Regions from separate parts of the Actinoplanes octamycinicus genome, predicted to be linked through region 4. Evidence: riboswitches for the same ligand, from Rfam matches in the RefSeq annotation. Region 4 holds a riboswitch; each other region holds the start of a gene.
The links. A riboswitch is a leader RNA that binds a small molecule or an ion and turns the genes downstream of it on or off. The one in region 4 is predicted to bind cyclic di-AMP.
Positions count from the first base shown of each region.

Region 1: linked by a shared signal. The riboswitch ahead of BJY16_RS14025 (C40 family peptidase) and the one ahead of BJY16_RS10220 (coiled-coil domain-containing protein) in region 4 are both predicted to bind cyclic di-AMP.
Region 2: linked by a shared signal. The riboswitch ahead of BJY16_RS10935 (LysM peptidoglycan-binding domain-containing protein) and the one ahead of BJY16_RS10220 (coiled-coil domain-containing protein) in region 4 are both predicted to bind cyclic di-AMP.
Region 3: linked by a shared signal. The riboswitch ahead of BJY16_RS16485 (C40 family peptidase) and the one ahead of BJY16_RS10220 (coiled-coil domain-containing protein) in region 4 are both predicted to bind cyclic di-AMP.

Region 1 covers NZ_JACHNB010000001.1:3,125,268-3,132,748, reverse strand. Annotated here, with positions in the region: gene BJY16_RS14070 (antibiotic biosynthesis monooxygenase family protein) at 26-337, shown strand; gene BJY16_RS14065 (transcriptional regulator) at 440-772, opposite strand; gene BJY16_RS14060 (hypothetical protein) at 769-1,320, opposite strand; gene BJY16_RS14055 (GAF and ANTAR domain-containing protein) at 1,407-2,243, opposite strand; gene BJY16_RS14050 (hypothetical protein) at 2,620-2,826, shown strand; gene BJY16_RS14045 (DUF1360 domain-containing protein) at 2,837-3,355, opposite strand; gene BJY16_RS14040 (DUF6158 family protein) at 3,384-3,635, opposite strand; gene BJY16_RS14035 (hypothetical protein) at 3,724-4,146, shown strand; gene BJY16_RS14030 (DUF3817 domain-containing protein) at 4,168-4,491, shown strand; cyclic di-AMP (ydaO/yuaA leader) riboswitch at 4,687-4,822, shown strand; gene BJY16_RS14025 (C40 family peptidase) at 4,837-5,808, shown strand; gene BJY16_RS14020 (sigma-70 family RNA polymerase sigma factor) at 5,872-6,873, opposite strand; gene BJY16_RS14015 (SDR family NAD(P)-dependent oxidoreductase) at 7,411-7,481, shown strand, end outside.
Region 2 covers NZ_JACHNB010000001.1:2,425,662-2,433,142, reverse strand. Annotated here, with positions in the region: gene BJY16_RS10945 (class I SAM-dependent methyltransferase) at 1-54, opposite strand, end outside; gene BJY16_RS10940 (saccharopine dehydrogenase family protein) at 328-1,566, opposite strand; cyclic di-AMP (ydaO/yuaA leader) riboswitch at 1,908-2,082, shown strand; gene BJY16_RS10935 (LysM peptidoglycan-binding domain-containing protein) at 2,082-2,726, shown strand; gene BJY16_RS10930 (YybH family protein) at 2,729-3,067, opposite strand; gene BJY16_RS10925 (LysR family transcriptional regulator) at 3,159-4,034, shown strand; gene BJY16_RS10920 (ExeM/NucH family extracellular endonuclease) at 4,239-7,481, opposite strand, start outside.
Region 3 covers NZ_JACHNB010000001.1:3,669,253-3,676,733, reverse strand. Annotated here, with positions in the region: gene mraZ (division/cell wall cluster transcriptional repressor MraZ) at 1-390, opposite strand, end outside; gene BJY16_RS16485 (C40 family peptidase) at 1,031-1,828, opposite strand; cyclic di-AMP (ydaO/yuaA leader) riboswitch at 1,868-1,999, opposite strand; gene BJY16_RS16480 (Mur ligase family protein) at 2,466-3,686, shown strand; gene BJY16_RS16475 (type 1 glutamine amidotransferase) at 3,702-4,415, shown strand; gene BJY16_RS16470 (TVP38/TMEM64 family protein) at 4,809-5,702, shown strand; gene BJY16_RS16465 (nucleotidyltransferase domain-containing protein) at 6,152-6,874, opposite strand; gene leuS (leucine--tRNA ligase) at 7,404-7,481, opposite strand, start outside.
Region 4 covers NZ_JACHNB010000001.1:2,263,629-2,271,109, reverse strand. Annotated here, with positions in the region: gene BJY16_RS10250 (MFS transporter) at 1-324, shown strand, start outside; gene BJY16_RS10245 (hypothetical protein) at 312-863, opposite strand; gene BJY16_RS10240 (ABC transporter ATP-binding protein) at 925-1,701, opposite strand; gene BJY16_RS10235 (ABC transporter permease) at 1,727-2,620, opposite strand; gene BJY16_RS10230 (TetR/AcrR family transcriptional regulator) at 2,808-3,416, shown strand; gene BJY16_RS10225 (hypothetical protein) at 3,522-3,887, shown strand; gene BJY16_RS10220 (coiled-coil domain-containing protein) at 3,990-5,030, opposite strand; cyclic di-AMP (ydaO/yuaA leader) riboswitch at 5,036-5,172, opposite strand; cyclic di-AMP (ydaO/yuaA leader) riboswitch at 5,381-5,512, shown strand; gene BJY16_RS10215 (coiled-coil domain-containing protein) at 5,518-6,555, shown strand; gene BJY16_RS10210 (glycoside hydrolase family 65 protein) at 6,613-7,481, opposite strand, start outside.

The sequences.
Region 1 (7,481 bases), 860 kb from region 4:
GTAGCCGGGGGTTAGCGTGGTCCTCATGGCTGTTGTGAAGATCAACGCGATTGACGTCCCCGAGGGTGCCGGCCCCGAGCTGGAGAAGCGTTTCGCCGCCCGGCACGGCGCCGTGGAGAACGAGCCCGGCTTCCTCGCCTTCGAACTGCTCCGCCCGGTCGCCGGCGACAACCGCTACTTCGTCTACACGAAGTGGGAGTCGGAGGAGGCGTTCCAGAACTGGTCGCAGGGCAGCGCCAAGGCCGCCCACGCCGGCGAACGCGCCAAGCCGGTCGCCACCGGCGCCAGCCTGCTGGAGTTCGAGGTCGTCCAGCAGGTCGCGAAACCGACCGACTAGCGCACGCTCCGCCGGACGGGGTTCGGACCGTCCCGGCCGATCGCCGGAACCGGATCGACGCGGCGGCAGGCAGCCGAGGTCGGCGGGTGGGTAGGAACGGTCCTACTTCTTGCCGTCTCGGCTGCTGTTGAACCGTTCCAGCAACTCCGCGAGGATCGCCATCTCGGCTCCCAGCGCCGCCCGCCCCGCCGGGGTGATCGCCGCCCAGGTCCGCGGGCGCCGCCCCTCGTGCCCCTTCGCGATCTCGACGAACGATTGCGCCGCCAGCGCTCCGAGGTGCCGGCCGAGGTTGCCGTCGGACAGGCCGAGCAACCGCTTGAGGTAGGGGAAGTCGGCCCGACCCGCCTCGTCGAGCACGGTGAGCAGCGCGAGCCTGGTCTTCTGGTGCACCCACTCGTCGAGTTCGAGAGCGGGATGTGGCACAGGGTCAGTCACTCGATGGTCCGCTCACGCGCGCGCTCGACGAGTCCGGTCACCACCAGCGCCAGGCCGCCACCGGCCATGACCGCGGGCAACAACCAGTCGAACGGGAGCGGTTGGCTCGCCAGCCAGCCGAGGATCATCACGGTACCGATGATGCCCGACCGCAGAGCCAACGACTTGTTGCGCTGCCACAGGGCCATGAACGTCAACACGGACGCGGGCCACAACAACTGCCGCGCGAACGGATAGAACCAGAGCAGGTTGCCGACGACGATCACGCCGAGCAGGATGGCGGCGGTCCTGCCGTACGACAGGCGGCCGGCTCCGACGCCGGTGCGGCGACGCCGGAACCGGTCGATGCAGGCGAGCGCGAGCAGCGCGACCACGCTGCACAGCACGTAGAACAGCGGCAAGGGCACGAAGCTGTAGTCACTCAACCCGTCATAACCGGCGAAAATCACCACCGTCACGCCGAAGACCAGCAGTGGCGCGGAGGTTGCCCGCCGGGATGCCCGCACCCGCTCCCGTAGCTCGTCGAATCTCTGCCGTTCCTCCAGCACCCTGCCGACCCGCCTCTCTCCACCAGAGAGGACTCTGCCGGAGAGAGTAGATGCCGTCAAGGGCGCGTCGCGTCCGGCCGGGTCGGCTAAGCGTTCTCCCGTTTGCGGGCGGCGGCGGAGACCAGGCGCTCGGCGACCACCAGCTGGTCCAGGCCGAGGCGCTGGGCGCTGTCGCGCAGGATCCGGTGGGCCTCCTGCACGCCGCATCCGCGCTGCGCGATGATCACGCCGATCGCGCGGTCCACCGCGGCGCCCTCGGTGCGCGCCTCCCGCCGGTGCAACTCGCCGAGCAGCAGCTCGGCCTGCCCGGCCACGGCCATCGCGGTGAGCAGCAGGTCCGGGCCGATCTCGCCGGGCCGGCCCAGGCAGACGCTGAGCGCGCCGACCGCGGTCCGCCGGACGTCCAGCGGGATCGCGGCGACCGCCCCGATGCCGTCCGCGCGGGCCGCCCGGGTCAGCTCCGGCCACCGCTCGTCGGCCCCCAGGTCGTCCGAGGTGACCAGCGCGCGGGTCCGGGCGGCTTCCAGGCCGGGGCCGGTGCCTCCGCCGTACTGAAGACGGTCTGACGTCTCCCCGGCGGACCCGGCGGCCGCCACCGTGACCGGACCACCCTCACTGATCAGCGCGACCGCGCAGCGGGTCGCGCCGGGCAGCGCGCCGGCGATCAGCGCGGCCAGCCGGTCGAGCGCCTGCTGCAGCGTGTCGGCGGTCAACAACCGCATGGTGACCTCGTGCAACAGCCCGGCCAGCTCGACCGGGTGCGGGCCGCCGGCGCCGAGCAGATCGGCGCTGCCGTGCCGGGGCCGGCCAGCGGCGACGAGGCGGCGCGGCCGGCCGGACACGGTCACCCCGGAGGGGGTGGCGCGCCGGTGGGACCGGGTGCCGCGCTGCGCGGCCGGTACGCGACGTTGCGGTACAGACACTCGACGGATACTGCCATGTCGATCCGCCGGAGGCGCGGTTCGGTGCCCCGATCGGGGGGTGTTGCCCGTTTAAACCCTCTGTGCCGGGAACGCTCAAAAAAGCCGGAGCGGGAAAAACGACTCGGCCCCCGGCGAACCGGGGGCCGAGCCGAAGAGATGCCGGTGTGCAGGTCGCCTCGCGGCGAGTGGCTCAACACGGCTCCAGCCGAACGGTATTCCGTGCAGGCGATGGGTGAGGCCCGGGGACACTGGGCACACCGGCATCCGTTCACAACCTTCGGCACCGGCCCATGATTCCGATAGCCGTTGTGACCTGGCTTACAGCCCGGTAGCGGCTGGCCGTTTGCCGCGCGCGGTCCCGGGTAACCCTGGCGCCGTGACCGACGAAACCACCGGCGACAACGCCCGCCTGACCGCCTTCCTCGACGACGCGTACCGCGCCGAGGAACGGATGAGCAGCGGCGACCTGCAGCGCCGGGCGATCGCCGAGGACCTGCCGGCCGCCCTGCTCACCCGGATCGACGCGCTGCCCGAGGGCGAGTACCTGCAGGACGAGGCCGACGAGGCGCTGCGCACCCTCTGAGCCGTCCCGCTCAGCCCTCCGCCTTCTCCTTGGCCATCGAGTAGGCCATCTGCAGGAAGTCCGAGACGGCGGTCGCGGTCAGCGCGGTCGCCGCCAGCCGGGTCAGCCGGGGCGCCAGCACCAGCCCGCCGGTCAGTCCGGTGGACACCCAGGCGGCCAGGCAGAACGGGCAGGTGAGCAGCTCGCCGATGCCGTGCTTGACGCTGCTGCCCTCGTCCCGGACCTCCTCGTTGAGCTCCGCGGCCCCGGCCGGTTCGGTGTACCGGGTGAACGGCGCCCGCAGCGGGCTGGTGACCGCGTCCTTGGCGAGCAGCCGGCTCAGCTTGTGGGTGGCGATCGAGATCAGCACCACGTCGCCCAGAGCGGGGCGTTCCGGAGGCGTACGGCCGGTCAGCTTGGCGGCCGCGGCCAGGCCGGCGGCGAGCGCGCCGTAGGCGCCCATCGCCACCAGGTAGCCGGCCAGCGGCCGGTGCTCGTGCGGCGCGTACGCCCGGGCCGTCTCCGCGGCACGGGCCTGCAGGCTGGTCATATGGGGGGTCCTTTCCGCACCGGGCGGGTCAGAAGTCCTGGGTGAGCCGGCCGGGGTCGATCTCGCGTCCCGGATAGCGCGCCTTGTACTCGGTCTCCAGCTCGGCGGTCCGCCGGAAGTGGTTCTCCAGCGCGGCGTCCGGGCCGTGCCGCAGAGTCTCCAGCCGGGTCCGGTACAGGCTGCCGAGCTCGCGGAACAGGTCGTCGTCGGGCAGGCTCACCGGGTCGACCCCGATCTCGAAGTCCACCGCCGCGCCGCCCTCGGTTCGCGGGTCCGTCATCGTGCACCTCCGCTGTCTCGATAGCCGCTGTTCGTCCAGGGGCTTGCCCGTGCGGGCGACCACCAAACCCGCCGGTAGTCTCGGGTGCATGAAAGGGCTGTGGACTCCGGCGTGGCTCGCCCGGCACCTCCTGGCGCTGGTGCTGACCGGGGCCTGCCTGGGGCTCGGCTGGTGGCAGTTCAGCCGGGCGACCGGGGGCAACTCGCTCAGCTGGGGCTACATGTTCGAGTGGCCGGTCTTCGCCGGCTTCGTGGTGTTCATCTGGATCCGCGAGATCCAGCTGCACCGCCGCAAGCTGGCGCCGCCAGAGGAGACCGCCGAGGAGCCCGCCCCGGCGCGCGACCCGGACGCCCCGGTCACCCTGGGCCGCCCGGTCCGGGTGGCCGTGCAGCCGGCCGCGGCGGACGCCGCCGACCCGGAGCTGGACGCGTACAACGACTACCTGGCCTGGCTGGCCGAGCACCCCGGCGCCCGGCCCGCCGACTACCCCGGCCGCCCCATCAGCAAGTAGCAGAAGCAGAAGGAGACCGCCGTGCAGGGCGCCCTCACCCGTTACCGCACCATCGCCTGGATCGTCGGCGTGCTCCTGATCGTGCTCGTGCTGGTCGGCATGCCGCTGAAGTACCTGGGTGACAACCCGGCGCTGGTCGCGCTGATCGGCCCGCTGCACGGCTTCCTGTACATGGTCTATCTGCTCTGCACCTTCGACCTGTCCCGGCGGGCCCGCTGGCCGTTCGGCCGAATGATCATCGTTATGCTGGCCGGCACCATCCCGTTCTTCTCGTTCTGGGCCGAGCGCCGGGTCACCCGGCATTGGGTTCCGAATGCCGCGCTCGAGCCGGCCCTGAACGATTAGTCTGCTTCCGGCGGTCGAAATAACGCTGCGCGCGGATCGAATAACAGCCGGTTATCGGGATTTAGTTCGCAAGACCGACTATTGGAAGAAAACACGCGGCGAGGTCTTGATTTTGTTTTCTTCCCCGATAAGTTGATGCGGTTGGTCCGGTCCGCAGCCACAAACCCTCCGGTGGCGCCGGCCAACGCCGCCGAATCTTGACCGGCGACGAACCCGTCGCCGTGGGAACCGGGGACCCACCTTCCGGGGTGAATCCGCGCCGAGGCGCGGTAGGGCGATCTTCCGGGCCCGAACCCGTCAGCTAACCCGGTAGGCGGCCACAAGCGGAAGAAAGGCCCCTGACCAGTGCCACACCCCCGTACCAAACTCCGGGCGCTGGTGGTCGCGCTGACCGCACTCGCGATCACCACGTCGGGAGCTGTGGCCGCTCACGCGGCCCCGTCGGAGAGTGAGCTCAAGAAGCAGATCGACCAGGCTTCGGAGAAACTCGAGGACGTCACCGAGACGTACAACAAGACCCGGCTCGACCTGAAGAAGACCAAGGCCGACGCGGTGAAGCTGACCGCCTCGCTGAAACCGGCCCAGGAGGCGCTGACCAAGGCCAGCGCCAAGATGTCGACGATCGCCACCTCGCAGTACATCACCGGCCGGGTCGGCCCGATGACCGTGCTGCTCAGCGGCAAGCAGGGCGAGCTGCTGGACCGGATGGGCTACCTGGAGCAGATCACCCGGGCCAACCAGGCGGACATCGACGCCTACACCGAGACCACCGAGACCTTCGCGCAGAAGCAGGCGGCCCTCAAGACCACCGAGCAGAAGCAGCAGCTCCAGGTCAAGGAGCTGGACGCGCAGAAGACGAAGATCAAGAAGGATCTTCAGAAGCTGTACGACATGCGCGAGGACCTCTACGGCAGCGCCACCGAGGACACCGGCTCGTACACCGGCAAGATCCCGCAGATCGCGGGCTCGGCCGGCAAGGCGGTCGCCTTCGCGTTCAAGCAGGTCGGCAAGCCGTACGGGTTCGGCGACGCCGGTCCCGACTCGTACGACTGCTCGGGTCTGACCATGGCGGCCTGGGCCGCGGCCGGCAAGTCGCTGCCACACAACGCGGCCGCCCAGAAGGGTGCCGTGCGGATGTTCAGCGACAAGAGCCAGCTCCAGCCCGGCGACCTGGTGTTCTACCGAGGTGGCGGGCACGTCGCGCTCTACGTCGGCGACGGCAAGATCATCGACGCGCCGTCGGCCGGCCGGGACGTGCTCTACCGGACGATCAACATCATGACCCCGGACAGCCCCGGGTACGGCCGGGTGTCGTAACCCGCCGCAGGAACGCCGAAGGCCGGCACCCCTCGGGGTGCCGGCCTTCGCTGCTGTGGTGGGTCAGGCGGCCTGCAGGCCCTCGGCCCGGGCCAGCTCACGCAGCCGGCCGAGCGCCTGGATCTCCAGCTGGCGGATCCGCTCGCGGCTGAGCGAGAAGCGCGAGGCCACCTCGGTCAGCGAGTGCTCGCGGCCGTCCTCCAGGCCGTAGCGGGCCCGCATGATGCCGGCCGAGCGGTCGTCCAGGTGGTTGAGCAGGCCCTCGATGCGCTGGCGCTCCAGTGCGCTCAGCACGATCTCCTCGGGCGAGGGGGCATCGCTGTCGGCCACCAGGTCACCCAGGTTGGTGTCGCCGTCGTCGCCGACCGGGGTGTCCAGGGACACGGTGTCCTGGGCCCACCGGGTCAGCTCGTTGACCCGCTCCACGGTCACGCCGAGGGCCGCGGCGACCTGCTCCGGCTCCGGGTCGCCGCCCAGCTCACGGACGAGCTGGCGGGTCACGTTACGCATCCGGTTGACGTCCTCGACCAGGTGCACCGGGAGGCGGACGGTGCGCTCCTGCTGGGCGATCGCCCGGCTGATCGCCTGGCGAACCCACCACGTCGCGTACGTCGAGAACTTGTAGCCGCGCTCGTAGTCGAACTTCTCGACCGCGCGGACCAGGCCGGTGTTGCCCTCCTGGATCAGGTCGAGCATCGGCATGCCCGAGCGCACGTAGCGCCGGGCGATCGAGACGACCAGCCGCAGGTTGGCTCGAATGAACAGGTCCTTGGCGCGCTGGCCCTCGGTGACCAGGCGCTCCAGCTCCTCCCGGCTGACGCCGCGACGCTCCTCGCCCTGCTCGAGCAGGTGCTCGGCGTAGAGGCCCGCCTCGATCGACTTGGAGAGCTCGACCTCCCGCGCAGCATCCAGCAGCGGCGTCCGGGAGATTTCGTGCAGGTAGACTCCGACGAGGTCGCGCTCCTCGGCAACCTGGTCGGTACGCATCACGGTGTTCTTCTCCACGTTGCCCACGGTCCCCTCATTGCCGTCACTAACCCTGTTACGGGCATTACCTGCGTCCATCAGCCCTCTCCCGTAACGTCCGCAGCTCGTGCATTGCGGTTGCTGACATCTACACAACAAATGGCTGCCTGCGCTGATTCCGGCTGGCGATCCGAAAGTGTCACGAATGCCTGGGTCTTACCTGAGAGCCCAGTGCGCGCTAGCTGAGTGCGATCTCTCTGCGGCCGTCTTGTGGATAGACGGGTACCCGTAGCGCGCCTCATAACACCATCGGCCTCTCATCGTCCACAGCGACGGGCATCACCTGAGCGCCGCGATGCTCGTCACCCTGGTTCTACGGGTTTTCCGCCGCTTGGGTTCACGTGCAGCATCGACCGGCCGACGACAAGCCTGAATCAAACGTGACCGTCAATTAGATCTCACCCAGCGTGACCAGCCAGTCGAACGGGACCATCGGCCACAATGCGCCACGCCGCGCCACAGTTCACTCGCCCACCAGGGTGACGTTCCCCGATCCGGTGACATTCCCCCGGCCCGCCTGGCAGCGACCCGGGAGTGAGCAAAAGCACATCCACGTACGTGTGACAACCTGCTCCCATGACCAACACTGCTCTTGTGACGGGCGGCACCGGCGGGCTCGGCGCGGCCACCATCGCGGCGTTCCTGGA
Region 2 (7,481 bases), 160 kb from region 4:
GATACCGCCGCCGTCCGAGCGAGACGACGCCGCGAACTCCTCAGCCGGGGTCATAGCGGCCGCTCGGAGCGAGCGGAGGGCGTACCGAAAAGGGATGTCATGGGTTGATCGTGCCGCCCGGGACAACGGAAAGTGAAGCGGCCGATCTCCAAAAGCCGCGGCACCCCCGGTGACCAGGCAAGGTCCGGGCGGGGAGGGCCATGCGGAGGTATCAAGCCTGACGGCCTTCGCATGGCCCTCCCCGCCCGGACCGTCCACCGGGCGAACGGCCGAACGGTCGAACGGCCGAACGGCCGAACGGTCGAACGGTCGAACGGTCGAGGAAAGCTACGCCTTCCGCGCCGAGATCTCGAAGCCGGCCGCGCGCAGCCGGGTGACCAGCGCGTCGCCAAGGCCGGTGGCCGGCGTCAGCACACCACCATCGGACTCCGGGAGCGCATCCCGGTCCAGCACGAGCGCCAGCGCCGACTCCCCCAGCATGACCGCGGTGGCCGCATACCCCGGGTCACCTTTGGCCCGGAAGCGAGCCGTGTACCGCGCCCCGGTCGAGGTGGTCGTGAAGATGTCCATGGTGAAATGCCCGTTCTGCTGGACCTTCTCGCTCGGCCCCTCCCCCGGTTTCGGCAGGACCCGGTCCAGCAGGTAGCGCGTCGGCGGCAACGCCAGCCCGACGACCAGCGCCCCGAGGCCGAGTTTCGTGCCGATCGCCACGAGCGGCGCGATCGGTGACGCCCCGACGCTCATCGCCTCGCGGTACTTGAATTCGCGACCGTACGCCCAGCCCCGCAGCGCGTTGCTCCGCCGCACCACCCGGGTGTTGTAGGACGCCATGACGAACGGCGCGAGCCGCCCCCGCAACGACGGGTCCACTTCGGAGGCGACCAGCGTGTCCATGTCACTCTGCCGACCCAGTTTCGGCTCGGCGTGCCGATCCGGGCTGAGCGAATACGGACTGCCCGCCACCTTGCGCAGCTCCGGCTTCTGTTTGAGCACGTCCACCTGGTTGCGCATCGAGTCGATCGTCCCGCCGCTGATGCCGCCGGACATGCTGGTCACCACCAGCGTCGTGTCGGTGAGTTCCCCCGCGCCGTCCCGCTCGACCTGCTGGTGCAGCACGTGCACGCCGAGGTCGGACGGAATGGAGTCGAAGCCGCACGAGTGGATGATCCGCGCACCGGTGCTGCGAGCGAGCTCATGGTTCTCGTCGATGCTGTCCCGGGCGAACAGCACCTCACCGGTCAGATCGACATAGTCGGTGCCGGCCGCGGCGCAGGCGTGCGCGAGCGGACGACCGTACTTCGCGTACGGCCCCACCGTGGTGATCACCACGCGGGTCCGGCCGGCCACCGCGGCCAGCGCCTCCGCGTCGCCGGCGTCGGCGATCAGAACCGGCCAGTCGACCTTCAGCCGGGACTTGACGTCGGCGAGTTTCGCCGCGGAGCGTCCGGCCAGGGCGATGCGGGTGCCGGCCGGCGCGTATCCGGCGAGGTGTTTCGCCACCAGGGCGCCGACGAAGCCGGACGCGCCGTAGAGGACGACGTCGAAGTCGCGGGTGAGATCGCTCATGGTCGGAGATTGTGCACCCTATGCCGGGCTCGTACGCAACCCATCGGTAACAAAGATCGCGGCATGCAGGCAAAACAGCAAGGCGAAACTCCAAAAAGCAGTCTTCCTTTACCCACTCCGGACGTTGCCAATCGTCCTCTCACCGGCTTTCCCTCGCCTGGCGGACCACGGTGGTGGCAAGTCCTGGCGGGACTCGAGAACTCGCGGTGTTATTCACACAAAGGAAGATCAAAGCGGCTAATTTGTGAGAACAAAGTCACCGGCCCCGCTTCCGGACCTGGTCGGTTCCGTGAAGCGGTGGCTACCGTCGGCAGTCCGCACAACGCGGACACCGTGGCCGGAACGCCGAGTCCTGCCTGCTGGTCACGGTCAACAACCCACAGGCATGGAGCGGGGGACCCACAGTTCCTCGGCGCGCTCTCCGGAGTGCGCCTCGGGGTGAAGCCGCGCTTGACGCGGCCGGGCTCCTCGGCCCGAACCCGACAGCTCACCTCGCAGGCGTGGAGGAAAACTTCATGCTTCACCTGAACCAGCGGGTTCGTCGTGTCCTGTCCCGGCGAGCCCAGTCCCCGCGCGCCCACAATCGGCCCGCGCAGACCACCCGCAGCAAGCTCCAGCGCACTCTCGGCCTCGCCGTGGCGGGGCTGGCCGGCGCCGTCGGCCTCCTCGCCGTCGAAGCCTCGCCGGCCAGCGCCGCCCCCAACGTGAACTGGGACGCCGTGGCCAAGTGCGAATCCGGTGGGAACTGGAGGATCAACACCGGGAACGGCTATTACGGCGGTCTGCAGTTCAGCCGCAGCACCTGGCGGGCGCACGGCGGCGGGAAATACGGCTCCACGGCCAACCTCGCCTCCAAGAGCGAGCAGATCGTGGTCGCCGAGCGGGTGCTCCGCAACCAGGGCATCGGCGCCTGGCCCACCTGCGGCCGGCGCGGTCTCACCAAGGCGCGGAAGAGCACCTCGGCGAGCCCGTACCGACTGGCGTCTTACACCACGCCGCTGAAGGCGACCCGGACCTACGTGGTGAAGCGCGGCGACACCCTTTCCGGCATCGCCACGCGTTACCACGTCAAGGGCGGCTGGAAGGCGCTTTACCGCGCCAACGCGAGCCGGCTGAGCAGCCCGAACCGTCTCCGGGTCGGTCAGCGCCTGGCCATCTGAGGTCAGGCCCGGCCCAGCTCCGGGTGGTCGAGCACCCGCAACCACGAACCATCAGGCTGTCGGCGGACGACCTGTGCCCGAGCCCCGGCCCCGTCTCTCGGCGGGGTCGAGGTGAGGGCCAGGTCGCCGCTGATCAGCGTGGGCAGCGGCGTCTCGGGCTCGAAGGCCGGCATTGTCGGCAGCAGCTCGGCCCAGAGTTTCTGGATCGCGGCGCGGCCGACCGTTTCGCTGCCGGGCGGATAGGCCATCACGGCATCCTCCTCATACAGCAGGGCCAGGCCCTCGGCGTCTTTCGCATTGGCGCGCTCGACGAACAAACGGGTCAAGTCCTCCGGGTGCATTGCTTTCTCTCGTTCGCTCATGACTCCACCCTGCCCCGGCGCCGCCTACAAGTCCAACGAATGGTTTTCATACCAGCTACAATCGCCACTCATGGATCTGCGGCAGTTGGAGTACTTCGTCGCGGTCGCCGAGACCGGCAGCTTCACCCGCGCCGCGGCCCGGGTGCACATCACCCAGTCCGGGGTGAGCGCCCAGATCAAGGCGCTGGAGCACGAGCTGGGCGCGGAGCTCTTCGACCGCAGCGGCCGGGTCGCCCGGCTCACCGAGGCGGGCGCCGCGGCGCTGCGGCACGCCCGGGCCGCGCTCGACTCCACCCTCGACCTGCGCGACGCGATCGACGACGTCAAAGGGCTGGTCCGGGGCCGGCTCACCATCGGGATGGTGACCGGGTGCGAGGTGGCGCCGCTGTTCGACGCGCTCGCCGCGTTCCATCACGAGCATCCGGGGATCGAGCTGGAGCTGGCCGAGGCGAACTCGGATCACCTGGTCGCCGGGGTGCGCACCGGCAGCCTCGACGTCGCCCTGGCCGGGCTGGCCGGCGAGCCACCGGACCAGCTGAAATCCCGGGTCATCGTGAGCGAGCGCCTGGTGGCGCTGACCGCGCCGGGCAGCGAGCTGGCGATGCGAGGCAGCGTCACGGTCACCGCGCTCACGGCGTACGAAACAATCTGTCTGCCCGTCGGGACCGGCATCCGTGACGTGCTCGACAAGGCCTTCGCCGGGCGGACCGGACTGCGACCGGAGGTCGCGCTCGTCGCCACCTCGCCGGACACCGTGGCCGGCCTGGCCCGGCGCGGTCTGGGCGTCGCGGTGCTCAGCGAGTCGATGGCCGCCGCGCACCCGGACCTGGTCAGCATCCCGATCGACGGGATCGACATCCCGGCCCTGCTGGCGCTGGTCTGGCAGGACCGGACAAGTCCGGCTCTGTCCGCCTTCATCCGCCACTGCGACGCCGCCTTCGGCTGACCACAAGCCAGCGCGGAAGCTGACCACAAGCCAGCGCGGAAGCTGACCACAAGCCAAGCGGAAGCTGACCACAAGCCAGCGCGGAAGCCGAGCACGAGCCAGGGCGAGAGCTGAGCACAAGCCAAGCGGAGTCAGAGCAGCACCCAGCGCGGAAAACAGCGGAAGCCCCCGCCGCGACCGCGACGGGGGCTTCCAGGAACCGGACTACTTGCTGATGCGCTGCGTGTGAGTCGACACGAACGACCGGTTGCCCGCCTTGTCAGTCGCCCAGTAGGAGACCTTCAGCGTGCCCTTGTCGACGCCGGAGACCGCCGCGTGCCACCCGAAGAACGGGTCGAGCTGCGCCGTCACCGCCTCGGCCCGGGCCGACGCGTCCTTCTCCGAGGCCGCGACGGTCCACGTGCCGGCCGCGTAGGCGAACCACTTGCCGGACCGCTGCTCGATCAGCTTCACCGAGACGCTGTCCACGCCCGCGCCCAGGTCGATGACCGTGCCGTTGACCGTCGTCCAGGAGGCCGCCCGGTCCGCGTCCCGGGGCAGGCTGAGGCCGGCCACCGGGGCGAGGATGTCCTGGACCACCAGCACCGAGCCGACCTTGACGGCCTTGCCGGCGCCGGCCGCGTTCACCGGGGTCGCGGTGACCGTGAAGCTGCCACCCTTGCGGTAGACGTGGGTCAGGCCGCCGACCGTGCCGTCACCCCAGTTGACCTGGTAGCTGTCGGCGCCGGTGACCCCGCTGGGCTGCACGGTGACCGTCTCGCCGGACCACACCAGGCACTTGTCCAGGGTGTACTTGCCGGCCTGCGCGGCCGCCACCACGGTGCCGCCGGAGACGGTCGCGGCGTTGCCGGCCTCGTCGGTCAGCGTCACGGTGACCGGGTAGCTGCCGGCCGCCGCGTAGGTGTGCGTCGCCTTGGTCGCGCCGGCCGCCAGCGTCTCCGCCGCGCTGCCGTCGCCCCAGTTCACCACCTGCTTGACCTGCGCGGCGGCGGTCACGTCGTCGGTCAGCGCCGACTGCGTGAGGGTCACCGTCTGGCCCGGCCAGATCGCGGCCGCGTTCACCGCGTACGTCCCGGTCGGCGCCGTGGTGTCGAGGACACCCGCGGTGCTGCGCGGCGTGGTGTCCGCGGTGATCGGGCTGTGCTCGGCGAAGTAGTTGACCAGCATGGTCAGGTCGTTGTCACCGGTGGTGGTCTTGGTCTCGTTGTGCAGGCCCAGGGTGGCGAAGTTGTCGCCGCCGCCGGCCAGGAACGAGTTCATCGTCACCCGGTACTTGCCGTTCGGGTCGATGGTGACCCCGTTCAGCTTCATCGACGACGCGATGATCCGCGAGCCCTGCGGCTGCTTCACGTCGTACGAGTAGGTGAAGCCCTTGGACGAGCCCAGGTGCAGCACCGGCCGGGACGCGCCGGTCGGCTGCCACTGCTCCTCCAGCACCTTCTTGATCTCGGCGCCGGACAGCGTCTTGGTGACCACGTCGTTGGCGAACGGCTGCACCGCGAACGCCTGCGAGTAGGTGATCGTCCCGTCGGCGCCGTAGAGCAGGTCGTTCCGCAGCCCGCCGCTGTTCATGAAGGCGATCTGCGCCCCACCACGACCGGCGTCGCTGGTCTGGTCGAGCTGCACGTCGGCGATGAAGTTGCCCATCACCGACTCGGATCCGCGGTCCTCGGCGCCGGCGGCGGTGTACGCCCGCTTGATGTCCGCGGTGATCGAGCCGAGCTTCTGCTTGCCCAGCTCGGCCGCGGTCGTCTTGGCGGTGGCCACGATGCCGGCGACGGTGCTGTTCTCCGGGTAGCCCTTGACGTCGATCAGCTCGGCGGTCGACTTGGTCACCGACTTGGTGGCCGGGTCGTAGGTGAGCACCGCGCGGCCCAGCTTGAGGCCGTAGTCCTCGGCCTGGATCACCGGACGGGTCTTGTCCGTGCCGGGGACCGGGATCTGGAAGGCGTACGGCTGGTGCGTGTGCCCGCTGAAGATCGCGTCGATGTCCGCGCTGACCCGGGTGAAGCCACCGAACACCTTGTCGGCCTGCAGCGCCTCGGGGGTGGCGATGTTCTCGGTCGCGGCACCCTCGTGGGCGAGCAGCACGATCACGTCGGCCTCGCCGTTGGCGGCGTCGCCGTCGGAGAGCTCGGCGGCCACCTTGTTCGCCTCGGCCACCGGGTCGTGGAACTCGACGTTCTTGATGCCGTCCGGCGCGACCAGCGTGGAGGTCTGCTCGGTGACCACACCGACGTAGCCGACCTTGACGCCGTTCACGGTCTGCACCGAGTACGCCGGCAGCGCCCGCTTGCCGTCCAGGTAGACGTTGGCGCCCAGGTACGAGAACTTGGCCCGGTCCTCGACGCGACCGGTCAGGTCGGCGATGCCCTTGTCGAACTCGTGGTTGCCGACCGCGGAGACGGCCAGGCCACCGGCGTTCAGCGCGTCGATCGTCGGGTTGTCGCCGTCGATCGCCGAGATGAAGGTGGAGGCGCCGATGTTGTCACCGGCCGAGCTCCACACCGTGTTCGGGTTCTCCGCGCGCAGCTTGTCGACCAGCCCGACCAGCTGGGCCGCGCCGCCGGTGCCGGCGGACGGGGCCTCGAGCCGGCCGTGGAAGTCGTTGATGTTGAGCAGCTGCAGGTCGACCGGCTTGGCCGCGCCGGTGTCCAGGCCGATCACCACCGGGTCGTGGTCGCTGGCCCGGTACGGGGTGGCGCTGTAGAACGGCGCGAACCCGTTGTACTGGTAGGCGTACGACTCGACCGAGTTGATGTTCCAGATGTCGACGCCGGTGACCCGCTCGGTCAGTGCCGGGGTGGTCAGCGCGTGGTCCAGCGAGCCGGACTCGCCACCGAACACGTACGACGACTTGCCCGGCGCCTTGGTGGTGTGCACGTCGGTGTAGCCGGCGTCGTAGAGGACCTGCATCGGGTCCTCCTGGGTGTACGCGTTGAAGTCACCCAGCAGGATCACCTTGTCGGTGCCGCTGTCCTTCTCGACGCCCTTGACGAACTCGACCAGCGACGCCGCCTGGCGCTTCCGGTCGCCGTTGTACGGGCCCTGCCCGTCGCCGGCGTCCACGTTGTCGCCGGTCGGGGTGGTCGACGCGCTCTTCGACTTGAGGTGGTTGGCCACCACGGTGAAGTCGATGCTGCCGGCGGTGAAGGTCTGCGCGATCGGCTCGCGGGCGTTCGACCACACCGTCTCGTCGCTCAGCGACCGGGACGCGCCCTTCGGCGTGACCTTGGCCGGCTTGAAGATGATCGCCGTGGTGATCAGGTCCTGCTCGGCCGGGCTCGGCAGCTCGGCCGGGGTGCGCACGTAGTCCCAGGTACCCGCGCCGTCCCGCTCGTTCAGCGCGCCGACCAGGGTCTTCAGCGCCAGCTGCGGGTCGTTCGCCTCGAACCGGACCGAGTTCTCGATCTCCATGAGGGCGACCACGTCGGCGCCCAGCGCGGA
Region 3 (7,481 bases), 1.4 Mb from region 4:
CTCTTCCTCGCTCGCCGAGAGGTAGTCGTCCCAGGACTGCTTGTCCCAGATCTCGACCCGGGTGCTGGCCCCGATCACCACGAGATCCCGGCCGAGACTCGCGTACTCCCGCAGGTGTGCGGGGATGGTGACCCGGCCCTGTTTGTCAGGCACCTCGTCGTGGGCGCTGGCGAAGAACACCCGGCTGTAAGCCCGGGCGGCCTTGTTGGTCACCGGCGCCTCGCGCAGCTGGCCCGCGATGCGCTGGAACTCCGGCATCGGGAACACGTACAGACAGCGCTCCTGTCCTTTCGTGATCACGACACCTCCCGCCAGCTCATCCCGGAACTTGGCCGGGAGGATCAGCCGGCCCTTCTCGTCCAGCCGAGGGGTGTGCGTGCCGAGGAACATCGGCCCCCACCCCTTTGCCGGGACGGCCGCTCCTTCGCGGAGGGAGTGGACCGTCTGTCAACTCGGGCCGGCAGGCTCTCGGTCACGTTCCCTCAGTCCTGCCACTGCGCCCCACTCTACTCCACTTCCCTCCACCTGCAACCCGAAAGCGTTGGCTCGCGAGCCGTTTTCGCGGACGTAATCCCAGTTCACAGGTGGTGGGGCGGAGTGGAGGGGCGGAGCATGATCAACCAGGTCCGGTTTCCGACATCCGGCACACGGGGTCCGAAAACTCCGCTCGAAAAGGGCACTTCAACCCGTCGCGCGACCCGTCGGAGCACGGTGGGGAGGGAAGTGGAGCGGCCCGGTGGAGCAGAGTGGAGCGCTCCAGGTGGCGCGAGTGGAGGGTCCGGGAGGGCGACAGTGGACCGTCGGGCCGGTCTGTGTGGACCGTCCGGGAGCCGCCGTCCTTCGGCCGATGACCGGGCACCTCGGCGTACCGGGAATCGGCAGCGGCCCGGGATGCGCGGACCGGAACCCGGCGGCGGACCGGGATGCGCGGACCGGAACCTGGCGGCGGACCGCACGCGGAACGCCAGTGGGGCGCGACCCGAACCGGGTCGCGCCCCACTGGCGATGTGTCCTTACTTACTACGTGCTGTCAGGCGACCATCCGCCGCACGACGTAGTTGCTGCCGTAGATCTTGTGCTTGCCGACCCGGGCGCCGGTGTGCGGCGAGTCGTACATGTAGCCGCCGCCGGCGTAGATGCCGACGTGGGACCCGTAGGAGCCGGAGCGGAAGACGATCAGGTCACCGACCTGCTTCTTCGACTTGCTGACCGACTTGCCGTACTTCTGCTGCAGGTTCGCCTTGTGCGGCAGCTTCTTGCCGGCCGCCTTCTTGTAGACGTACTGGGTGAACCCGGAGCAGTCGAACCGCTTGGGACCGGAGGCGCCGAACTTGTAGAGCGCGCCCTTGTGCTTCTTCGCCTCGGCGAGGACCTTGGCCCCGCTGGACTTCAGGGTGATCTTCACCTTGCCGCTGGCGGCCTGGTTGTAGCCGCTGCCGGTGAAGAGGGTGCGGACGGTGACGCCGGAACCGACGCCCTTCTTGTCGGGCCGGGCCGCCAGGGTCACCGCACCGCTCTTCACGGTCTCGGTGTCCCAGGTGACCCATTTGTTGGTGCGCCAGGCCTGCAGCCGGACCGTGCCCTTGGCGACCTTGCCGGTGCGCGGGTCGATGACCTTGGCGGTGACCTTGAGGGTGGAGCCCCAGGGGAGCTTCCGGGTGTTGACCGAAGCGGTCAACTTGGGCGTGACCTTGGCTGCCGCCGCCGTGGTGGCGGTGGTGGCGCTCGCGACCGGAGTGGCGGACGCGGCCGCCGGCGAGGCTCCTACGAGCTGGCCGGCGCAGAGGCAGAGGCCCAGGGACAGTGCGACGGTACCGGCGCCGGACATGCGGCGGCCCCGGCTCGAACTGTGTTCGTGCACGGTAGAGATATCCCTCCGGCACGCCTGCGAGGTTAGCTGTCGGGTTCGGGCGGGAAGGCTTGCCCGGCCACCGATGGTGGCTTCACCCCGAGGTCCGGCCGGGTGCGCCGCTTGTGGGGCGTGCGGCGCGGCCGGGACCGGTTGGTGGGTCCCCCGTCCCTGCCCCCTGATGCCTTGTCAGCGTTCTGGTGCGTGATGGTCGCGTCGTCCAGCCCGGGGCAGGGCTCGGCGTGAGCCGGATCGGCGCGGCCGGCGAGCGGTTGCCGCCGGTGAATCTTTGGTACCCGACTTCGCTCATGATCGTCAGGTGCGATCCGGTTACTCAGCGTGTTTGGCATTCTGGGCGCTGTCCAATTTGTTACCTCCGGAAGACAAATGTCATCACCGGTTGCGTTCGGTCAGCTACACAGCGTCGAATCCGACCAGTGAACCAGAACACACAATTTCTGCGCGGGTAACCCGTTCGGAACCTCGAAACGTCGGGTCAGCGGCGCAAACGTGGTAATCCGAATGGGGTGGGGGGCCGGCAACGGCGCCGGGAGCCTTCCGGCAACTCGACGTAACCCCGGGGTCCGGTACCCTCGCTGGCGTGACGGACGGGAAGATGCCCCTGCGGGCCATAGTCGCGACCACCGCGTCGAAGACCGCGGCCGCGCTCTCCAGGGCCGCGGGACGCGGCGACGGATCGGTGATCGGCGGCTGGATCGGCCTCAAGATCGATCCGGACCTGCTGTCCCACCTCGCGTCCGGCCGCGCCGTCGCGCTGGTCTCCGGCACCAACGGCAAGACCACCACCACCCGGCTCACCGCGGCCGCGGTCGGCGTGCTCGGCCGGGTCGCCACCAACGGCTACGGCGCCAACATGCCCACCGGTCACACCTCCGCGCTGGCGAAAGAGGGGCACACCCCGTTCGCCGTGCTCGAGGTCGACGAGCACTACCTGGCCCAGGTGATCGACGCCACCCGGCCCAAGGTGGTGGCGCTGCTCAACCTCTCCCGCGACCAGCTCGACCGGGCGAAGGAGGTGGCGATGATGGCGCAGCTGTGGAAGACCGCGCTGGCCGGCCACCCCGAGATCCGGGTGGTGGCCAACGCGGACGACCCGATGGTGGTCTGGGCGGCCGCCGGCAGCCCGCAGACCACCTGGTTCAGCGCCGGCCAGCGCTGGCACGACGACTCGTTCGTCTGCCCGGAGAGCGGCCACCCGATCGAGCGGGCCAACGGCGACTGGTGGTGCACCGGCTGCCCGCTGCGCCGACCGGTCCCGCAGTGGGTGGTCGAGGAGGACGGGGTGATCGACCCGCGCGGCGACTGGCACCTGGTCAAGCTCCAGCTCCCCGGCAAGGTCAACCTGGGTAACGCGGCCACCGCCCTCGCGGTCGCCGGCGAGTTCGGGGTCCGCCCGATCGAGGCCCTCCCCCGGCTCTCCCGGGTGACCTCGATCGCCGGGCGCTACGCGCAGGTCGACCGGGACGGCCGCAACATCCGGCTGCTGCTCGCCAAGAACCCGGCGAGCTGGCTGGAGGCGTTCGACATGGCCGACCAGGCGCCGACGCTGCTCTCGATCAACGCGCGGGACCCGGACGGGCTGGACACCTCGTGGCTGTGGGACGTCGACTTCGCCCCGCTGCGCGACCGGCCCGTGCTGATCACCGGCGACCGGGCCTACGACCTGGCCGTCCGGCTCGAAGTGAACCGTGTGCCGTTCCAGCACGTACAAACCTTCGACCAGGCGCTCGCGGCGGTGCCGCCCGGCCGGCTCGAGGTGATCGCCAACTACACGGCGTTCCAGGACATCCGCGCGGTGCTCGACCGTGTCAACTAACACCGAGGTCACAGCATGAACGACAGCACCTTGCGGATCGTCTGGATCTACCCGGATCTGCTCTCCACCTACGGTGACCGGGGCAACCTGCTGATCCTGGCGCACCGGGCGGCCGCCCGCGGCATCCCGGTGGAGACCTACGAGGTCCGCTCCGACATGCAGATGCCGACCACCGCCGACATCTACCTGATCGGCGGCGGCGAGGACGGCCCGCAGTCGCTGGCCTCGCAGCGGCTGATCACCGACGGCGGGTTGCACCGCGCGGTCAACCAGGGCGCTGCGGTCCTGGCCATCTGCGCGGGTTACCAGCTGTTCGGTCATTCGTTCTTCGCCAAGGGGACGAAATGTGCCGGGCTCGGTCTGCTCGACATCACCTCGGACCGGGGTGAGAGCCGGGCCGTCGGCGAGCTGCGGGGCGACATCGACCCGCGGCTCGGGCTGCCCCCGCTGACCGGCTTCGAGAACCACGGCGGCCGCACCCACCTGGGCCAACACGCCGCACCGCTGGCCCGGGTCACCGGCGGCGTCGGCAACGACGGACACACCGAGGGCGCCTGGGCCGGCAAGATCATCGGGACGTATTCGCACGGGCCGGCGCTGGCTCGCAACCCAGCGATAGCCGATCTGCTACTGCGTTGGGCCACCGGCGCGGATAGGCTTGCGCCCCTTGACGACAGCTGGCCGGAGCGTCTGCGGGGCGAGCGGTTCGCCGCGACGACCCCGGCCTGACGGGTCCGGCCTGACGGGTCCGGGGAGGCGCGGTTCGCCGCTACCCCGGTCCGGCGGGGTTTGCGGTTCGCCGCAGTCCCGGCCCGACGGGGCTTGCGGTTCGCCGCAGTCCCGGCCCGACGGGGCTTGCGGTTCGCCGCAGTCCCGGCCCGACGGGGCTTGCGGTTCGCCGCAGTCCCGGCCCGACGGGGCTTGCGGTTCGCCGCAGTCCCGGCCCGACGGGGCTTGCGGTTCGCCGCAGTCCCGGCCCGACGGGGCTTGCGGTTCGCCGCAGTCCCGGCCCGACGGGGCTTGCGGTTCGCCGCGGCCCCGGCTTGACGACGACGACGAGCGCGGAATCGACTGCACGACCTTGTCCTGAACCGACGAGCCGTTGGGGCGGTAGACCTGCACATGACCGACAAACCTGAACGCCCCGTGGGCGCCCGCACCGGGGACTCTCAGGCCGAGCCGATCAGCCGGTCCGTCGCCACCCTCGAGCCGTCTGCCACGCCGGCCGCCCCATCCTCGGCCTCGGTCCTGTCCGCCGCCTCGGCACCGTCCGTCGCCCCGGCCTCCGAGCCCATCGCGGCGCAGGAGCCGGTCGCGGCGTCGGAGCCGGTCGCGGAGCCGGTCGCGATCAGCCGCAAGCGTCGGCTCATCCGGTTCGGCGTGCTCACCGCGCTGATCGGCGGGCTCGCGGTCGCCGCCGGCACGCTCCCGCTGCGCGACATCGGCGACGCCGTGGTCGCCCTCGGCCCGGGCGCCGCCGTCGCGGTCGCCGTACTCGGTGGTCTGCTCCTCTCGGTCCTGGTCCCGCGCACCGCGGTGACCGTCGCCTGCGGCGCCCTGCTCGGCGCCGCGACCGGCGCGATCGCCGCGCTGGCCGCCGCGGTGATCGCCGCGGTCGCCACCTACTACGCGGGCCGCTGGGCCGGCCGCGGCGTCCTGCAGGCCAAGGCCGGTGGCCGCCTGGCCCGCCTGGACGGCTGGCTCAACCGCCGCGGCCTGGCTGCCGTGCTCCTCGTCCGCTTCCTGCCGCTGGCCCCGTTCGGCCTGGTCGGCTACGCCTACGGCACCACCAGCGTCTGCCGCAAGCGCTACCTGCTGGGCACCACGATCGCCGCCATCCCGTCCACGGTCACCTACGCCGTGATCGGCGCCGCGGTGGCCGCCCCCGGCAAGATGAGCGCGATCACCATCGCCCCGGCGGTGATCGGCTTCCTGCTCTCCACCGCGATCGTCCTCCGCTGGCGCCAGACCTCCCGCCGCGCCGCCACGCCGGCCGCGGCCCCGGTTCCCGCCTGACCCGTCCGCTCTCCGCCCGGGCCACAGCCGCTTTCCGCGCTTTTCCGCCCGGGCACAGGCCGCTTCCCGCGCTTTTTCGCCCGGGCCACAGGCCGCTTTCCGTCCTGGCCCCTTCCGCTTTCCGTCCTGGCCCCTTCCGCTTTCCGCCCGGGCCACCTTCTTCCGCGCCGCGACCTCCGATCGGCCTGCTCCTCCGCGCAGGCCCCTTCTCGCGCCGCGGTCCCTGCAGGTCCGCTCCTCCGTGCCGGGCCGTTGTCCATGCCGCGACCCCGACCGGTCCGCTCCTCCGCGGCAGGCCCCTTCCCGGACCATGATCCCTGCGGGTCCGCTCCTCCGCGGCAGGTCCCTTCCCGGACCGTGATCCCTGCGGGTCCGCTCCTCGGTCCCGGGGCCGCTTTCCGGGGCAAGCGCTTTCCGGTACGGCCGCAGCGGTCCCGCACCGACCGCCCTCAGTCGGCCAGCACCCGCTCGGCGAAGGCCAACATGTCGGCCCGGCGGCGCAGCGGGTTCCGATAGCGGGCCGCTCCCCCACAGCGGAGCCGGAGCGCCTCACCGACGATCCGTTCCCACTCCCGGCCATAACGAGCCACCGCGAACTCCCCGGCCGCCGTCTTCGAGGTCACCTCGCCGGCCGCCAGCGTGTGCCGCAACCGGGCCACCCCGAGCACCGTCCAGGAGACCGCCCAGCCGGTGAACCCGACCGGACCGCCCCGCAGCCGCCGCACCCATGGCCGCCAGTAGGACGCCAGGTTCGCCCGGGTCAGCTCGGCCAGCGCCGGCCAGTCGGTGTAGATCTCCGGCCGCGCCGGCCCGCGCAGCGCCACCCCGCCCTGGGCCAGCACGTGCCAGGTGACCAGGTTCCGTTCGAAGTCGGAGGCGGCCAGCACCCGGCCCTCGTGGACGGCCGGCCCGGGCGGCAGCTTCGCCGGATCCCGCCGCAGGTCGTCCCAGCCCACGAAGATCCCGTCGAGACGCGGCCGGCGCGGCAACTCCCGGTGGATCCGGCCGATCAGCTCCGGCGCGGGCGGCCGCGAGGTGACCGCCACGAAGTCGACGTCACTGACCCCCGGCCGGTAGTCCCCGAGCGCCACCGAGCCCTGCAGGTAGAACCCCTCGACCAGCCCCGGAGCGAGGTCGTCGGCCCGGCGCAGGAAGCTCTCCGCGATCTCCATCCCGCGAACCGTATCGAGCGCCCTCAACAACAGCCGGTTATCCACAGGCCGGGTGCGGGATCTTGGTCTTTTCGACCAGACTGATTGATGGGCTGGCTCCCCCCTGGGAGGGCGGGGCTATGAGCGCGCACACCGCCGCGCGGAACAATCGGGCACGGAACAGCCAGGCCAGGAACAAGCGGCACGGACCCAGCCAAGCCGCGGAACAGTCAGACGCAGAACGAGCGGCACGGGACCGGCCAGGCCGCAGAACCAGCCAAACGCAGAACGAGCGGCACCCGGACCAGCCAGGCGCAGAACGAAGCGGCACGGCACCAGCCAGGCTGCGGAACCAGCCAGGCGCAGAACGAGCGGCACGGGACCAGCCAGGCACAGAAGAACGCGCATGGACCACGCCAGGCACAGAGCCAGCCGCGGAGCCGGTAGGGCGGGTGCTTCGTCCGTACCGGAAGCGGGTTTTGATCGTGCGGGCGACAAGAAGCGGGCCGACCCCGCGGGTGGCGGGATCGGCCCGGGTGCTGCCGGTGGGTCAGACGACGACGCTGACCAGGCGGCCCTTGACGACGATGACCTTCTTCGGGTCCTTGCCGGCCAGGGCCTCGGTGAC
Region 4 (7,481 bases):
CTGCCCGGGGCGGTCGGCCGCCACGTGGACAGCTCGGCGGAGTCGTTGCGGGGCGTCCCGGCGGCCGCGATCAGCGGACTACGGGACTGCCTGACCGACCGGGTGGCGGAGGAGAACCCGGACGTCACGCCGCCGTCCTGCCGGTCCGCCGGTGAGCCGGCCTCGCCGGAGCTGACGGCTTACGCCGCCGAGCAGGTCCGGGCCGGCTTCCAGGACACCACGGTGCGGACCTCCGGGGTGTCCCTGCTGCTCCTGCTGGCCGCCTTCGGGCTGACCTTCCTGATGCCCCGGCGGGCCAAGCCGGACGGCGATCACTTGGGGTAGACCACCCCGCTGCGGCCGCTGTAGAGGTGCCGGGTGCCGTCCGCCTCGTAACCGGAGTTCGGCGCGTCCAGCCAGACGATGTAGGGCGCGCCCGGCACCAGCCCGGTGATCGTGGTGCGGATCGTGCAGCCGGTGCCGGCCGGGACGTTCTTCCAGACCGGCTCCGGCTGGGCGCCGGAGACCAGTCGCTGCGGGACGGCGGTGACCCGGTAGTTCGATTCGTACTGCCGGGGCCACTCGACCGTGAAGCCACCCGCGATCGCGGTCACCGCGACCGGGATCAGCACCGGATCGGTGGCCGGGAACACCTTGGTGCAGCTGGGGTTCGCCGACGGCAGCGAGGCGGTCAGCCCGCCCGGCGTCCGCGGGCTGCCCGGCGACTGCGTCGGGCTCGGCGTGACGCTGCCGGAGACCAGGACCGACCAGGTGTCGCCGGGACTGGGCGAGGGGGCGGCCGCCGGGGTGGTCCCGGCGCCGCCGCCGCATCCCCCGGCCAGCAGCGCGACCGCCAGCACCATCCCGGTCTCGACGCGCCGCATCCCGGCCCCTCCCGCTCGGTCCCCTCTCCCCGATCGGCGGGGGGCCCGGCGGGCTTAGCCGTTACTTCCGGCTGAAGGCCTCGTACTCCTTGAGCACGGCCTCGGTCGGGCCGTCCGCCCGGATCACCCCGGACTCCAGCCAGATGACCCGCTCGCAGGTGTCCCGGATCGACTGCTCGCTGTGGCTGACCAGGAAGACCGTGCCGGCCTCGGCCCGCAGCTCGCGGACCCGGGCCTCGCTGCGCTTGCGGAACTTGGCGTCACCGGTGGCCAGCGCCTCGTCGATGAGCAGCACGTCGTGCTGCTTCGCCGCGGCGATCGAGAAGCGCAGCCGGGCGCCCATGCCGGAGGAGTAGGTCCGCATCGGCAACGAGGCGAAGTCGCCCCGGTCGTTGATCCCGGAGAAGTCGATGATGCTCTGCTTCTTCTCCTTGACCTCGGCCGGCGACATGCCCATGGCCAGGCAGCCCAGCTCGACGTTGCGGTCGCCGGGCAGGTCGTTCATCAGGGCCGCGTTCACCCCCAGCAGCGACGGCTGGCCGGACGCGTAGATCGCGCCGCGGGCCACTGGCAGCAGGCCGGCGACCGCGCGCAGCAGCGTCGACTTGCCCGAGCCGTTGCTGCCGATCAGGCCGATCGCCTCGCCCTTGTAGGCGATGAAGCTGACGCCCTTGACCGCGTGCACCTCCCGGACGTTCGCCGCCTTGGTGCGGGTGACGATCCGCTTGAAGCTGGCCAGCGGGCTCTGCTGCTGACCACCGGCCGACCCGTGGATCTTGTAGATCACGTGGGCGTTGTCGGCGATCACGGTGGGGATGCGCTCGTCAGCGACAGTCATGTTCGCGCCCTCCGCGCGCTCGTGGTCAGCCACGGCCGTAGCCCTTCTCTCCGCGCCAGAAGTAGACGAACCCGGCGAGGCCCACGACCAGCGACCAGGCGACCGCCTCGATCCACAGCTGGGCCGGGCTGCCGGCCAGCCTCACGTTCTCCATCAGCGAGTGCCGGTAGAGCTCGATGAAGACCAGCAGCGGGTTCAGCTCGACGACGAAGAGCTTCCAGCCGTGCAGGTGCTCGGTGAACCGGGTGACCGGGTAGAGGACCGCCGAACCGTACAGCCAGAACCGCATGATGAACGGGACCAGCTGCTTCACGTCACGCAGCTTGGAGCCGAACCGGGCGCAGGCCAGCGCCAGACCGGTGTTGAAGATCGACTGGAGGATCATCGCCGGGATGACCAGCAGCCACTCCAGGTTGACCGGCTCCTTGACGACCACGATCACCAGCAGCACGGCCAGCGCGGTGACGAAGTTGCGGATCTCCACCAGGGCGACCGACAGCGGCAGGCTGGCCCGCGGGAAGTGCAGCGCCCGGATCAGGCCCAGGTTGCCGGTGATCGCGTTGATGCCCTGCTGCACCACCGACTGGGTGAACTGGAAGACGAAGACGCCGATGCAGAGGTACGCGATGAAGTTCTCGACACCGCCACGGGTGCCGATCACCACACCGAAGATGATGTAGTAGACGAAGGCGTTGAGCGCCGGCGTCAGCACCTGCCACAGCGCGCCGAGGTTGGTGTTGCCCAGCGAGGACGTGGTCTTCGCCTTGGCGTGCGCGGCGATGAAGTGGCGGTACGCCCACAGCTTGCGGGAGTACTCCACGAGTCCGAGCCGCCGCCCGGAAGAGGTGAGGCCGTGCCGTCGGGCGAGTTCCCGGGGGGAAACGCCGGTAGCGGCATCGGCAACCGCCGTCTCTGGCATGGAGTGGTGCTCCGATCTCGTCGGCCCGTGCGAGGTGGCGGACTCGGGTGACTTGCCTTCGAACACAGCTAGCAGCATGACATCCGTCCGCCGACGCCGATGGAACGGGTTCGTATCGACGTGACAGCAAAGGTAACCGACCAAGCGGCGGGACGCAACCGTTCCGTCGTAGCGCTATAGTTACCGGGTGGCGACAGTCAAACGCGCACCGGCCGGAGCGGCCGTGCTCCGCAACGACATCACCGTGGCTATTCGTAACGCGGTCATGAGTGAGCTGGCAGAGGTCGGTTACGGCCGCCTGTCGATCGAGGCCGTGGCCCGGCGTGCCGGCGTCGGCAAGACCGCTATCTACCGGCGCTGGAGCAACAAGCTGGAGATGGTACTGGAGATCATCACGGAAGTCGCCGGTCGCAAGGTGCCACTTCCGGACACCGGCTCGTTCGCCGGCGATCTCGACCTGCTCATGATGATCGTCAGCAAGGCGCTGCAGCATCGGGTCGCCTCGCAGATCATCCCCGACCTGATGGCCGAGGCGGCGCGGAACCCGCAGATCGCCGAGACCCTGCAACGGGTGCTGCGCACCCACCAGCAGGCGGTCGGGGAGAAGCTGGTCGGCCAGGCCATCGCCCGCGGCGAGCTGCCCGAGGACACCGATCCGGAGGTGGCGGTGGACCTGATCCTGGGCCCGCTCTACTGGCGGCTGGCCGTCTCCCGGCAGCCGATGAGCGACGACTACCTGGAGCGGCTGGCGGCATCGGTGCTCGGCTCGCTGCGAGCCGGCGGCGCCGGGAGTTGAGGCGCCGGGAAACAACCGCGCCGCAACCGGCGGAGTGCTGCATCGGACCGGCGCCGGGCCGAAGTTAGGGGTCGTTCCCGACACCGACCTCCCGGAGCCGGCCCCATGCATTCGCACTCCCCTCGCGTCGACACCACCGTGCTGGACGCCGCCGCCATGCTGGCCATCGCCATGGGCCGCACCTCCGACGCCGGGCTGGGCCTGGCGCCGGCGCCGCCCGCGGTGGTGAGCGGCTCGGCGGTGGTCGGCGCCTGGCGCAGCCCGGACGGCACGGTCAAGCTGCAGCTGCGCACCGACGGCACCTACGCCGGCGAGGTGGCCGGCCGCCGGAAGCGGCCGAGCGGCACCTATCGCGTCGACGGGGCGTCGGTCGTCCTGCACGACCCGGCCTCCGGCCTCAACACCCCGGTCGCGGTCCGGCACGACGGCGAGGAGCTGGAGATGGCCGGCCACCGCCTGCTCCCGGCCTGACTGCTCCCGGCCTGCGGTCACGGTCCGCTCCGGCGTCCGGTTCGCCAGACTTTTCGGTACGACCGGAACGCGCCGGCCGTACCGAAAACTTGGTCTTGAGATTTACGTCACCGAAAGGTGCACGTGGTTGGTGTGGTCGGTCGACGGTGTGCCGCCCGCCCCGCTGTACGACTTCCACCCGCTGCTCGGCAGCCAGATCCGCTTGAACCAGATCACGTAGAGCACGCCCAGCGTGTCCGCGTTGTGGATGAAGTAGTTCGCCAGGTCGGTGCCGTAGGTCTTGCTGGAGCCGGTCGCCACCCCGCCGAACCCGTTCTTGTCGGCGGCGAAGTCGCAGGCCCGGCCCTTCGGGTGCTCCCCGCTGTTCTGCGGCCGGTAGCAGGCGACGTAGCGGGTGAACCCGGCCTTCTGCGCCTGCTGCATGGCGAAGAGCAGACGCTTGCTGATGCAGCCGTCGGTGGTCGGGTCCGGCACGCAGCCGCCGCTCAGGCTGCCCGGCTTGTCGGCGTCCGCGCTGCCACTGCCACTGCCGCTGCCGGAGTCGTCGTCACCGGAGTCCCCGCCCTGGTCGGCGTCCTTGAGCGCCTGCTCGGCCTGGGCCTTGCGCTTGGCCATCACGTTGACCTGCTTCTGCTGGTCGATGACGGCGGCGTCGATCCCGGTCTTGGCGGCCTGCCGGTCGGTCCGGGTGGTCTTCAGGTCGGCGATCGCCGCGTTCTGCCGGGCCGCCACGGTGGTCAGCAGCTGGGCCCGGTCCAGGAAGCCGGCCGACGAGTCGGCGCCGAGCAGCGCGCTGAGCGGGCCGAGCCGGCCCATCGAGTACGCCTGCTCGGCGTACTTGTTGAGCGCCGCCTGCTGCGGGCCGAGGGCCGCGTCCAGCTTCTTCAGCTCGGCGGCCAGCGCGGTCTGCTGCTGCTTGGACTTGGCCAGCTTGGCCTTGGCCGCGACGTAGCCCTTGGAGGCCTCGTCGAGTTTGTCGAGCAGGGACTTGGAGCCGCCCTCGCCGTCGTCGCCGGACTCGCCCGGCGCGGCCAGGGGGCGGGGCGCGGCGGCGGCCGGCCCGGCGACCCCGGCGATCCCGCATGCGGCGATCAGGAGCGTCAGAAAGGCCGCCCATCGTCGCCGCGCAGTCACGTGCTGCACTGGCTGTTTCCTTCCGTCGGCCGCCGGCCGGGTTAGCTGACGGGCTCGGGATGAAGGAGATCCCTACCGCGGGATGCGGATTCGCCCCGGAAGAAATGTGGATCCCCGGCTCGCGCGTTATGCGATTAGGCGGCGGTCCCCGCGCGGGAACCGCGACGACCATACCCCAGGCGATCGACGAATCGACAGTTCTCGTACCGATGGCGACGGCCCGGTCACGAGTGGTGACGCCATTACGGAAAGTCGTTGTGCAGTAACAATTTTGACGGTTTTCCGGACCCTGATGTCCCGTGATATCTCAGGTAAACTGGCCGCCGGTCCTGCCAGGACGGCACCGCCCCCGAGTTGCCGGCAGGCCGCCGCCCAATCGTCGAAAGGCGAGCCGGGGAACCAGGTAGTTGGGGTGAATCCGCGTTATGCGGTAGGGATAGCTTCCGTCCCGAACCCGTCAGCTAACCCGGTCGGCGGTGACAAGGAAGGATTGTTGATGACCGCACGTCCCCGCCGGTGGCTGACGCTTGCCCTGGCGCCGCTGGTGACCGCCGCGATATTCGTGGCCCCGGTCACCCCGGCACACGCCGCTCCTGGAGGTAGCGGCTCGACCGCTGAGGAGGGAGAGGCGAGCGACGACCTCTCCGACCAGATCGAGACCACGAACCGCCGGTTCGTGAACGCCAAGGCAGCGGTCGCGAAGTCGAAGAAGACCCAGATCCAGCTGGCCGCTCAGATCAAGACCGCGGAGGCCCGGCGCGACCAGCTGGTCCCCGAGGTCAACGCGATCGCCAAGCAGCAGTACCAGATCGGCAACCTGAGCTCGCTGAGCTTCCTGCTGCGGGCCAACGACTCCTCGGACTTCCTGGACAAGGCGGTCTCGCTCGAGGAGATCAACAAGGTCCACGACGAGAAACTGCACGAGCTGAACACGCTGCTGCAGGGCATCACCGCCGACAAGCAGCGCCTCGACGCCGAGCTGAAGAACGAGGAGCAGCAGCTCTCGGTGCAGAAGAAGCTGCACGACTCGGCCGAGGACCAGCTCGAGCTGCTCGGTGGCGGCACCGGCATCAACAAGACCATCACCGCCGGCTTCGTCGACGCGAAATCCGCGACCGCCGCACCGGCGCCGCGCAACTCCGACGGCGGTTTCTCGCCGGAGTCGTGCAACCAGAAGGACCCGACCACCGACGGTTGCATCACCAAGCGCACCCTGCACCTCTACAAGGAGGTGCGGAAAGCCGGCTTCGACCTGTTCGTCGGCTGCCACCGCGACGGCGGCCCGTTCGAGCACCCGAAAGGCCGGGCCTGCGATTGGTCCCTGCAGAAGAGCGGGTTCTCCTCGGCGACCGGCAACAACAAGATGATGCGGTACGGCAACGACCTCACCGCGTTCCTGGTGCGCAACGCCGACCGCCTCGGCATCTACTACGTGATCTGGTACAAGCAGATCTGGTTCCCGGCGACGAACAACTGGCACGCCTACCACGGGCCGAGTGATCACACCGACCACGTGCACGTGTCACTGCTGTAATCGAGCCACCGAGAACGGCCCCCACCCTTGCGGGTGAGGGGCCGTTGTCGTATCGCCTCAGTGATGCGGGGTGGCGCGCCGCACCGGGGCCCGCCCGGCCGGCTGGGCCGGCGCCGGGCCGACCGGTCCGGCCGACGGGATCGCCATGGTCACCGGCCGCACCTGGGTCACCTCGATCTCCTTGCCGTGGTGCAGCAGGGTCAGCCGGGCCGAGCCGCCGCCGTTGCGCAGCGAGTAGGTGACCTCCTCGGCGGTGACGTTGACCCGCAGCCGCAGACCCCGCCAGAGCAGCGAGAAGTCCAGGTTGTTGATCCGGCTGGGCAGCCGCGGCGCGAACGACAGCTGACCGTTGAAGTCACGCATGCCGCCGAGACCGGCGACCAGCGCGATCCAGGAACCCGCGAGGGACGCCACGTGCACGCCGTCCCGCGCGTTCTGGTGCAGGTCGTGCAGGTCCATCAGGGCGGCCTCGCCCAGGTAGTCGTGGGCCAGCTCGAGGTGCCCGGTCTCGGCCGCCATCACCGCCTGGATGCACGCCGACAGCGACGAGTCCCGGACGGTCCGCGCGTCGTAGTAGGCGAAGTTGCGGGTCTTCTCCTCCGGGGTGAACGCGTCACCCCGGATGTACATCGCCATCACCAGGTCGGCCTGCTTGACCACCTGCTTGCGGTACAGGTCGAAGTACGGGTAGTTGAGCAGCAGCGGGTAACCCTCCGGCGGAGTGTTCTCGAAGTCCCACTCCTGCAGCCGGGTGAAGCCCTCGCACTGCTGGTGGACGCCGAGCTCCTTGTCGTACGGGATGTGCACGGCCGCCGCCGCGTCCCGCCAGGACGCCGCCTCCTCGTCGTCCACCCCGAAGCGCCGCGCCAGGTCCGGGTGCCGCTTGCACGCCTCCACCGCGGTCATCAGGTTCTGCTGCGCCATCA